One region of the Blautia sp. OM06-15AC genome, then DNA from elsewhere that is predicted to be linked to it. Evidence: a T-box and tRNA genes for the amino acid it is inferred to sense, from the RefSeq annotation. Region 1 holds a T-box; the other holds one or more tRNA genes.
What was found. A T-box is a leader RNA that pairs with one kind of tRNA and senses whether it is charged. The one in region 1 lies ahead of DXB83_RS10810 (proline--tRNA ligase), so its partner is inferred to be a tRNA-Pro.

Region 1 (5,257 bases):
GGTATCGACCGTATTCTCGATATGCTGCGTACCGCCGTCAACATCACAGGCGATGCTGTCTGCACAACGATTGTCAGCCATCAGGAAAAGGCGCTCAACCGCGAAGTATTCAATCGCAATTAACTGCAATAAACTGCTTGCGAAAAGCCTTTTTCAGACACGCTCTAAGGCTAAGAAAACGCGTTCCCGTTTTCGGAAACCCCTGTGGTTTCCGGCGGGAACGCGTTTTTCTTATCTTATTTTTCTGTTACAGTTCAAATGCCTGGCGGATGCTGTCATAATGCAGGAATTTACCTTCTGCGGCGTACTCTTTGATTTCGTCCGGCGCAGCAAAACGGTAGCCGTCTGTTTCTTCCTCCTGAAGATGGAGATCTTCGTCTTTGACATCCATCACGAAGCGATAGACATCGACAAAGTAATTGTCTCCCTCATCCGGGTTGATGCGCCGGTAGGTAAAGAGATAACCGCCGTCAGCCTTGCTCACATCGAGTCCGGTTTCCTCTCTGACCTCACGGCGCACGGCCTCCCAAGAGCTCTCTCCTGCCTGTGCCGCGCCGCCGGAAACCTCCCACCAGCCCGGTGCCCATGCTTTCGTCATGACACGTTTTGTGATAAGAAAGGTCCCATCCGGTCTTGCGATTACGCCGAGTACGGTCAGGTGAAACTCGCCCGGCTTCATATGCCAGTCATTCCGTTTCATCGTGCGGCCGGTCGGCTGTTTGTTTTCATCATAGATATCCCAGAGTTCCATATCGTGTTTTCTCCTGTCGAACTTCTTCCGAGCCCCATCTCGATTTTTCTTCCCTTTCTCATGGTTCTGAATCATTACAGATACTGTTTAATCTCTTCCATCACATTTTCCAGCGGAATCTGTGTTTTCAGAGTCTTATCGCGGGATGCAACCTCGACAACGCCCTGTTTCATGTTTTTCGGGCTTACGATGATGCGCAGCGGAATGCCGAGCAGGTCGGCATCGGCAAACATTACGCCGGCTCTGACGCTTCTGTCGTCGTAGATCACTTCGATGCCTGCATTCTGCAGATCCTCGTACAGCTTGTCCGCATATGCTCTGACTTCCTCGTCATCGACGCGGACTGCACAGAGGTGTACCTGCCACGGAGCGATAGCTTTCGGCCAGATCGGGCCGTACTCATCGTGATGTGCCTCGCAGACCGATGCTGCCAGACGGCCGACACCGATACCGTAGCATCCCATGATCGGGGTCTTGCTCTCGCCGTTTGCATCGACATAGGTCATATTCATGGATTTTGTATATTTGGTTCCAAGCTGGAAGATATTTCCGACCTCGATACCTCTGGAGATCTTCACGGTCTTTTTGCCGCATTTCGGGCAGATGCCGCCCTCCTGGATTTTTGCAAAATCGTGATACTCGGCATTCGGAACGTCGCGCTCCATGTCGAGTCCTTTGTAATGATGCTCTGCCTCGTTGGCTCCGCAGGAAAGGTTGTTTCTTCCCTCGAGGGATTTATCATAGAGAACAACGGCATCTCCGTTCACCTTCAGGTTCACAGGTCCGATATAGCCTGCGTTCAGTCCGCATTCTTCGGTGATCACGGCTGCGTGAACCTGCTCGCCGAGGAAGTTGACCAGCTTCGTCTCGTTGACTTCGAGATCACCGCGGATGAAAAGGACAACGTATTTATCATCAACATTCTGCTGATAAACAACGGCTTTGCAGGAGTTCTTTGTCTCGTCTCCGAAGAAATTGCAGACGTCTTCAATGGTGTGGACGTTCGGTGTATAAACCTTTTCGAGTGCAGCGGATTCTGCATCTCTTGCGATGTCGGAAATGTTCTCAGCTGCCTCCATGTTGGCTCTGTAATCGCAGGAATCACACAGAACGATGGAATCCTCTCCGACCGGAGTCAGAAGCATGAACTCGTGGGAGATATTTCCGCCCATCATACCGGAATCGGATTTGACAGATACCACCTCCGGCACGCCGACACGCTCGAAGATGCGCTCGTATGCTGCATGGCATTTCTCGTAATACTGCTCCAGATCTTCCTGGCTGGTATGGAAGGAGTAAGCATCCTTCATCGTAAACTCACGCACACGGATCAGGCCGGCTCTCGGACGGGCCTCATCACGGAATTTTGTCTGGATCTGATAGATCATAAACGGATATTTGGTGTAGCTCTGTGCATACTCGCGTACAAGGTGTACGGCTGCCTCCTCGTGGGTCATGCCGAGTACCATTTTGGCATTGTTGCGGTCGGTGAAACGCAGCAGTTCATCGCCGATGCTATCGTAACGGCCGGACTCATCCCACAGAGAAGCAGGCATGACAACCGGAAACTGCACCTCCTGGCCGTCGATTTTGTCCATCTCCTCGCGCAGGATCTGCTCGATTTTGCGCACAATGCGGCGCAGCGGCAGATAGGAAGAATAGATTCCGTTTGCCATATATTTGATGTATCCGCCTTTTACCATAATAGCATGGCTGTCGATGACACAGTCAGCAGGTCTTTCTTTGAAGCGCTCTCCTACTAATTTTTCAAGTTTCATTTTCTGATTTCCTCCTTATTCTTTGGGTTTTCAACATCTGAAATCTTCCAGACGCGAGAACATTCCAGCCTGTCCGATTTTAAGCTTTTATACAACATTTTACGCATCTAACTCATCACTGAAGTAACGAGTTAGATGCTTCGTTTTCAAACAGAAAAAAGCCCTAAACCGCAAGCTGCAGTTTAGGGCGAATTTTTTTATCCGCGGTACCACCTAAATTCAGGAAAACTCCTGCACTCTGACACAAAGCATTTGTACCCCACGATTTTTGTATTTTGTAATACGCGTGATCTCTGCTCTCTGTACCTTCTCTGTAACGGGAGATCCCGGTGCAGCCTACGAAATAAATTTTTCCTGATGGATTTTCTTCTCTTCGGTGCACAGCTCCAAGACCGGTTCACGATAGATTCTGCAAAAAGCTTTCACCTGCCGCTTTCTCTCTGAATGCGCTCTGTCGCTACTGTTTCTTTTCGTCGCTTTTTCACTGCACTGATTGTAGCAGAAACCGGAAAAGAATGCAAGCCCGTTCCTTCTGCTTTTTCTGCATAAACGCCCGCCCAGGTTACAGGCCTTCCCGATACATTCTGCTGATTGCCGCCTGGGCTTCCTCAGACTGTTTTTTCTCAATCCATGCTTTGCGGTCACTCAGGATAGCCAGCATCTCATCGACAACGTCCTCGGCGCGCGGGCTTGTGACGCGGTAGAGATAGCCGAGCATCCGCGTGGCGGTAAAATCGGTGTTCATCTGGCGGTATGCAATTTCCCGGCAGAAGTCGTCCGGGTAACCGTTGTGTTTTAACGCACGGTACAATTCGTCATTTCTCGTTTCTGGCATTGCCTGTCTCCCTTTTTCCTTTAAACATTTACGTTTCCGCTGTTCAGACCTTCCGTCTTTTCCTCAAGTGGCAGCCAGTCCAGTGCCTTTTTGATCCACTCATCCCAGAAATCCCATTCATGGCCACCCTTGCTCTCATAGTAGACAATGTCCATGCCGCTCTCTTCCATCCGTTTATGGTAGAGACGGTTTACTTCCAGAAGTCCGTCCTCTGTTCCGCACGCCTGGAATACGGTCGGCACATTGACAGACGGATCTTTTTTCCGTGCTTCCTTTAACTGCTCGATAAGAACAGCCGGGTTTTTGTCACTCTTTGCTGCTTCGACCAGATTTCCGAAATAACCTTCTTCATGTGCAAAGCTGTCCGCTCTGCTCTCTTCCGGATTTTCCAGCACATGAAGTGCACCGGACAGGCAGATCACAGCCCCGAAGGTATCGTGATATTTCAGGCCATTTCTGAGTGCGCCAAAACCACCCATGGAAAGGCCTCCGATAAAGGTGTCTTCTCTTTTTCTGGACAGCGGAAACATTTTTCTTGTAATCTCAACCAGTTCTTCTCCGATAAACTGTCCGTGCATGGCACCGATGGACGGCTGATCCACATAAAACGCATTCTCGCCGGCCGGCATGACAACGGCAAGGTTTTTCTCCTCTGCCCATCTTTGGATTCTGGTTCCATGAACCCAGTCTGTCTCATTCCCAAAAATGCCATGCAGCAAATACAGCGTTTTAAACGGTTTTTCCTCGCGCTCCGGCTGCCCAAAGGTAAATTTGTCGACCGGCAGAATAACCTGCAGCGGTACGGTGCGCATTAAAGTTTTTGACATGAAGCTTACCTGAATAAATGCCATAATAAAAATCCCCCTGTGGATATATATTTTTCTTTATTTTACGCCTTATTTCCGCATTTCGTCAACGTGGAGTTTTGCGTTCCTCCGGTTCCGGCTTGCACCCCGAAGCAATTCACGATATAATCATGTTTATAGCAATCCCAGAAAATAATGCAAAAAATTCAGCACTGCAGAACGTGAATTACTGCGTCACGGATTTTCGTCGTACCCCGGTACGCCTTCAAATCCGTTCCTTGTAATTCGCGCCCTGCAGCACTGTCTTTTTTGCGTTATTTTCTGGTCTTGCTATAGTTTGAATTTTTTCTGTGACAAGATAAGGAGATTTTCTATTATGATAAAGTTGATTGCAACCGATGTCGATGGAACGCTCGTCAAAGACGGCACACTTCTGATCGACCCGGAATATATGACTGTTGTTTCCAGGCTTGTCGACCAGGGCATCCATTTTGTTGTCTGTTCCGGCCGCCAGTTTTCCAGTGAACAGAAGCTTTTCGCTCCGATCAAGGACCGCCTGCTCTACATCTCCGATGGCGGAACTGTCGTGCGCACACCGGAAAAGATTCTGAAAACATATCCGATGGAAACGGCACTCTGGAAATCCATGTGCCGCATGGTACACGACGAACTTCCGTCCTGCGACTGCTTTGCCGCCACCCCGGACTACTGCCTCGCCGAAGATGCCGGAAGCCGCATGTTTCACTGGCTCCGCGACTCCTACGGCTTCGATGTCCGCGAAGTACCGGATCTATCGAAGGTAGAAAACGAGGACATTATCAAATTCACAATCTACCATCCAACCTCCTGTGAAGAGCTTTGCTCCCCAAATTTCATCCCGGCGTGGAATCATCAGGCAAAACTCGCTGTCGCCGGTAAGGAATGGTTGGACTGCAACGCCCGCGGCGTCAGCAAATGGACCGGTCTCTCATTTCTGATGAACTACTTTGGCCTTACCCCAGACGAAGTCTGCTGCTTCGGCGACAACCTAAACGACATCGAGATGCTTCAGAACGCCGGCGAAAGCTACGCCGTTTCCAACGCCCGA
Region 2 (5,257 bases), on a different contig from region 1:
TGTAGTCGGAACAGCCAGTCCTAAGTTGTCCAGCCAGTCTTTCCGGATCCACAGAGTCTCACATGCCGGCTCTGCAACGTCGCCCGGGATACGGTAAATTCCGTTGTCTCCGGATGCATAGAACATAACGCCAGGATCTACGCTGTTGTAGTAGTCAACCATGTTGGTGTATTTCTTCATATACGGAGAAACATCCATCAGAAGGCCTGCGTCTACCCATTTCGTATAGTCAGCTTCCATGTTCCACCACCAGATGATGTCCGGTCGCTGTGTCTCATCGCCCATCAGAAGGGAAATTTTGGATGTTGCATCCGACCAGCCCGGCAGTGCGATGATATCGATATCCAGGTTGCAGCGGTCCTCCGTCCATTCCTGCATTTCGCTCTCTCCCTTCCTTCCGGCGATATAATGCATTATTTTGCACTATTATTTTTTAATGTGTGATATTAACGAGGTTTTTATTCTTGCGTTTTTGTCATTTTTGTTCAGTTTAGCTTTCCTTAAATGCACCATTTTGCATTATTAATTAGTGTTTTTCTACATGGCATTTATGCACGAATTTGAATCATCGCAAAAAGGGAGCCGGAAACGCCCCGGCAGACGGTTTTTCTTCTCGTCCGCCGGGGCGTCCCTGGCTTTCTTTCTTTGTTCACTTTTTCCTGTTTTTTCTATTTCTTTCTATCCCTGGCGCTTGCACGAGGAACGGCGCACCACAACCTCCCCCGAAACGAGAATCCGTTCTTTCGGCGCTTCCGGGTGCTCCTCCCGCCATAAAAATTCATGCACCATACGGCGGCCAAGCCACTTCGTATCGACATGAACGGTTGAGAAGAACGGATACAGCATCCGGTCCTCATCATCATCAAATCCGGTCAGTGCCACATCCTCTGGCACGCGCACGCCGATTTTCCGGAAGGATTCTGTCAATCTTTTGGCGATCATATCGTTGCCGCAGACAATCGCTTCCGGCAGTGTATCGTAGCTCGCCACAATCTTGTCAAAATTTTCCGGGTAATAAAAATGATCGCTCTCCATATTGGGGCGCACAAGCTCCTCATCGAGCGGAATGCCCGCCTGTTCCATCGCTGCAAGGAAACCGACATACCGGTCATGCATCGACTCATACGTGCTGCTGTGCTCACTTAGGAAACCGATCCGCGTCATGCCCTGCCCGATCAGATGGGACGTCAGAAGACTCACCGGCTGCACACCGTCCACACGCACGATATCGCCCATCGGCCGCTGTTCGATGCCGCAGTAATGGTCGAGCTGAAAGATGCGGTAACCCAGATTTACCAGTTTCTGCATATATTCCGGCGGCAGCATTTTAATGCAGAAGATCGCATCGATATTTTCATTCAGGCCGAGCGGCAGAATGCCGTTCTCCTCCTCCCGCTCCGTCACGACCGCAACGCGCGTCTGACAGTTATTGAGGCTCGCCTCCTCGGAGATGCCGCTCACGACACGGTCCCAATAAACAGCGGCATCCCGCGTACGCAGAACCATAATATTGTAATGCTTCTCCTGCGGTGCCCGAACTTCTTCCACATATACATTTTCGCCCAGATAGCCATTTCTTTTCGCCATCCGAAGAACTCTCTCCCGCGTCACCGGAGCTACCTTCGGATCATCCTTTAATGCCATGGCAACCGTATTCCGGGACAGTCCCAGCTCCTTTGCCATACTCTGTATCGTTACTTTCCCCATAACTTCCTCCCTGTTTTTTCTGCGCAATTCATTTTTCTTCCGCACACGTCTTTGTCCGTAAGAAAAAAAGTGCCGTAAAACGACACTCTTACCGATCGGGGCAACAGGATTTGAACCTGCGACCTCACGGCCCCCAGCCGTGCGCGCTACCAAGCTACGCCATACCCCGTAATCATGTTTTCATTATACCAGCGAACTTCTGAAAAATCAATGTTATTTTTCCCTCTCCCGTTTCATTACATTCATTTCTTTATTTCGTGTCATATTCTCTTTTATTTTACTATATTGTCACTTTTTCTTTCTGAATATGTAATTTTTCGACGTTTTCCACGTATCATAAGTGAAAGGGGAAAATCGTATGCCATACAAACTTTCACCTCTGGCATGCCCGTCTGCAAAGACTATGTAAAAACTGAATAAAAGGAGACATCGTAATGGAAACTGAAATTTACTTTCTACTACACTCTTTAGGAATTGGTGCAAAATACCGCGGATTTCGCTATCTCGCCTATGGTATCGCTTTATGCATGGAAGACGAAGATTATCTCCTTCGGGTCAGCAAAACGCTGTACCCAAAGATCGCGCAAACGTTTCAGGTATCGTCCTCCTGCGTCGAACGAGACATCCGCACCGCTATTTCCGTCTGCTGGACCCGCGGAAACCGTGATCTGCTCTTTTCGCTTTCTGTGCATCCGGTTCTGACAAAACCGACCAATTCCGAATTTTTTGATATTTTAAGTTCTTATATCAAATACTACCGTGCTTTTCCTGCCTGTCGTCAGGAGGCATAAAAAAAACGAATACAGAAAAGATAACACTTCCGCGCCCTATCATATTGGGGGATATGCATGGCGCGGAAGTGTTTTTTCTATGATAAAACGATAGAACGAAAAAAAGGAGACTGCCCGCAAAGGCAGCCTCCCGATATGGATCATTTGACAGCAAACCGATTAGTTGTTGATCAGTTTGTCCTCGTTGCTCCAGCTGTACAGTTTTCTGACTTCTTCTCCGACTTTCTCTGACGGATGCTCTGCAGCTTTTCTTCTCATTGCACGGAAGTGAGCCTGTCCGCCTGCTGGGGACATATCCAGAAGGAAGTCTTTTGCGAAAGTACCATCCTGGATATCGGAAAGGATCTTCTTCATGGTCTTCTTGGTTTCTTCTGTGATGATCTTCGGTCCGGTGATGTAATCGCCGTACTCGGCTGTGTTGGAGATGGAGTATCTCATTCCGGAGAATCCCGACTGATAGATCAGGTCTACGATCAGTTTCATCTCATGGATGCACTCGAAGTATGCGTTTCTTGGGTCGTATCCAGCCTCGCACAGAGTCTCAAATCCAGCCTGCATCAGGGCGCATACACCGCCGCAGAGAACTGCCTGCTCACCGAACAGGTCTGTTTCGGTCTCAGTTCTGAAGGTTGTCTCCAGAAGACCAGCTCTTGCTCCGCCGATTCCAAGGCCGTAAGCCAGTGCTCTGTCCAGAGCTTTTCCGGTGTAATCCTGCTCAACAGCAACCAGGCAAGGAGTTCCTTTGCCAGCCTGATACTCGCTTCTTACTGTGTGGCCAGGTGCTTTCGGAGCGATCATAGCTACATCTACGTTCTTCGGAGGTACGATCTGTCCGAAGTGGATAGCGAAACCATGAGCGAACATCAGCATGTTGCCCTCTTCCAGGTTTGGCTCGATATCTTTTTTGTACATTGCAGCCTGTTTCTCATCGTTGATCAGGATCATGATGATATCAGCCTGTTTTGCAGCCTCAGCAGCGGTGTATACTTTGAATCCCTGTGCCTCTGCTTTTGCCCAGGATTTGCTGCCTTCATAAAGTCCAATAATAACATCACAGCCGGAATCTTTCAGGTTCAGTGCATGAGCATGTCCCTGGCTTCCGTAGCCGATAATTGCGATTTTTTTGCCTTCCAGTAAAGAGAGATTACAATCTTCCTGATAAAAAAGTCTTGCTGCCATTTTATTTTCCTCCATAATATATAGAATGTCTTGACCGGCGGCAGGTCGGTCAATTTATACAGCGAAAAGCATTTCTGCCTTTTGCTGTTTGTCAGGGAAATGAACTTTTCTATACAAAAATTTCATTCCTCTAGCAAACGTATGTAATGTGATCTGCGTTAATCGAGGTAACGCACATCGTGGGCTCCTCTGGAGAGTCCTGTCACTCCTGTTCTGGCCAGTTCCAGGATTTCGTATCCCTGTACCAGATTCAGGAACCCTTCGAGCTTTGACTGGTTTCCGGTCAGCTCTACAATCAGGCTTTCCTGTCCCACATCCACGATTCTTCCACGGAAGACATCGGAGATGGCGATGACATTGCGGCGTTCATTTTCATTCACACGGATTTTGACCAGCATCAGCTCTCGTCTGACACTCTCGTCCGGCTTCAGCTCTTTGATATCCCGCACATCGACAAGTTTTGCCAGCTGTTTTTTGATCTGCTCCAGAATCATTTCATCACTGCAGTACAGAACAACAGTCATTCTTGTGTATCGCGGGTCTGCTGTCACACCGGCGGTGATCGTCTCGATATTGTATCCGCGTCGGCTGAAAAGACCAGCTACTCTGCTTAAAAGTCCCGGCGTATTATCCACCAGCAGGGATAATGTTCTTTTCTGTTCCATAAACACCAACTTTCCTCCATCCGCAGGCGCCGCGGATTTTCAGCAATTTCTTACAACTTCCAACGCCTTATCCAATATATTAGCAACTTATCCTCACTTTGTCAACAAAAATTTTACCAAATTATTCTTTTGAGCAAAAATCTTTTGCCTCCTGTGGTTCCCATTTGCATACCTTCCGGTCATACGTAAGGATGCCGTTCGACTCCTCCTCGACATCGGTAAGCTGTGTGTAGACTGCTGCGGCAAGTCCCTGTTCTGTGAGTTCTCTTATCTTTTCTGCCAGTGCATTCATCGCTTTCTGGTACTGTGTCTGGTTCTGGTACGTGCGGTAGCCGAACGATTTTTCGGAGTAGAGATGCTCCTGTACCGGATACGTATAGCCGCCGTATTCAGAAAAAGCAAACGCGCGCTCCTCCGGTTTTACTTTTAACGGACGAAAGTAATTGTGAAGGCTCTTGATGTCCCCCGCTCCCTGATCGTACCAGCCGCTCGCGTGGTCGATCTGCCGCGTCGGATCGAGAGCGCGCACCATTTCTGTCATCTCCCTGGCATCAAACTGTCCCCATCCCTCGTTGAACAGAACCCAGAGCGACACGCACGGTGCATTGTAAAGCTGATGAACCGTCTCGCGGCACTCCCGCTTCCACCACTCTCTTCCCGTTTTTGAGGTCCGCGAAAAGAGCGGATAACAGTTATCCCTGAATTCCGTTGTCACAAACGGCAGTACGGTCGGAAGGTACAAAAGGAACGTCTGAATCGACCGGCCGCCGCCGTTGATCATATCCTGCCACACCAGCATACCGATATGGTCGCAGTGGGAATACCATCTTGCGCACTCAACTTTCAGGTGTTTCCGGATCATATTGAAACCGAGGCGTTTGGCCGTCTTAATGTCATAAACCATCGCCTCATCGG

Region 2: it encodes a tRNA-Pro, which carries the amino acid that the T-box ahead of DXB83_RS10810 (proline--tRNA ligase) is inferred to sense. The anticodon was not compared.

The regions. Positions count from the first base shown of each region.
Region 1 is NZ_QULD01000007.1:151,932-157,188, reverse strand. It holds gene DXB83_RS10820 (dicarboxylate/amino acid:cation symporter) at 1-123, shown strand, start outside; gene DXB83_RS10815 (NUDIX hydrolase) at 248-751, opposite strand; gene DXB83_RS10810 (proline--tRNA ligase) at 826-2,529, opposite strand; T-box leader at 2,710-3,012, opposite strand; gene DXB83_RS10805 (hypothetical protein) at 3,092-3,364, opposite strand; gene DXB83_RS10800 (alpha/beta hydrolase) at 3,385-4,215, opposite strand; gene DXB83_RS10795 (Cof-type HAD-IIB family hydrolase) at 4,547-5,257, shown strand, end outside.
Region 2 is NZ_QULD01000001.1:458,491-463,747, reverse strand. It holds gene DXB83_RS02300 (extracellular solute-binding protein) at 1-378, opposite strand, end outside; gene DXB83_RS02295 (LacI family DNA-binding transcriptional regulator) at 679-1,707, opposite strand; tRNA gene DXB83_RS02290 (tRNA-Pro) at 1,803-1,876, opposite strand; gene DXB83_RS02285 (sporulation initiation factor Spo0A C-terminal domain-containing protein) at 2,142-2,498, shown strand; gene ilvC (ketol-acid reductoisomerase) at 2,658-3,677, opposite strand; gene ilvN (acetolactate synthase small subunit) at 3,836-4,342, opposite strand; gene DXB83_RS02270 (glycoside hydrolase family 2 protein) at 4,464-5,257, opposite strand, start outside.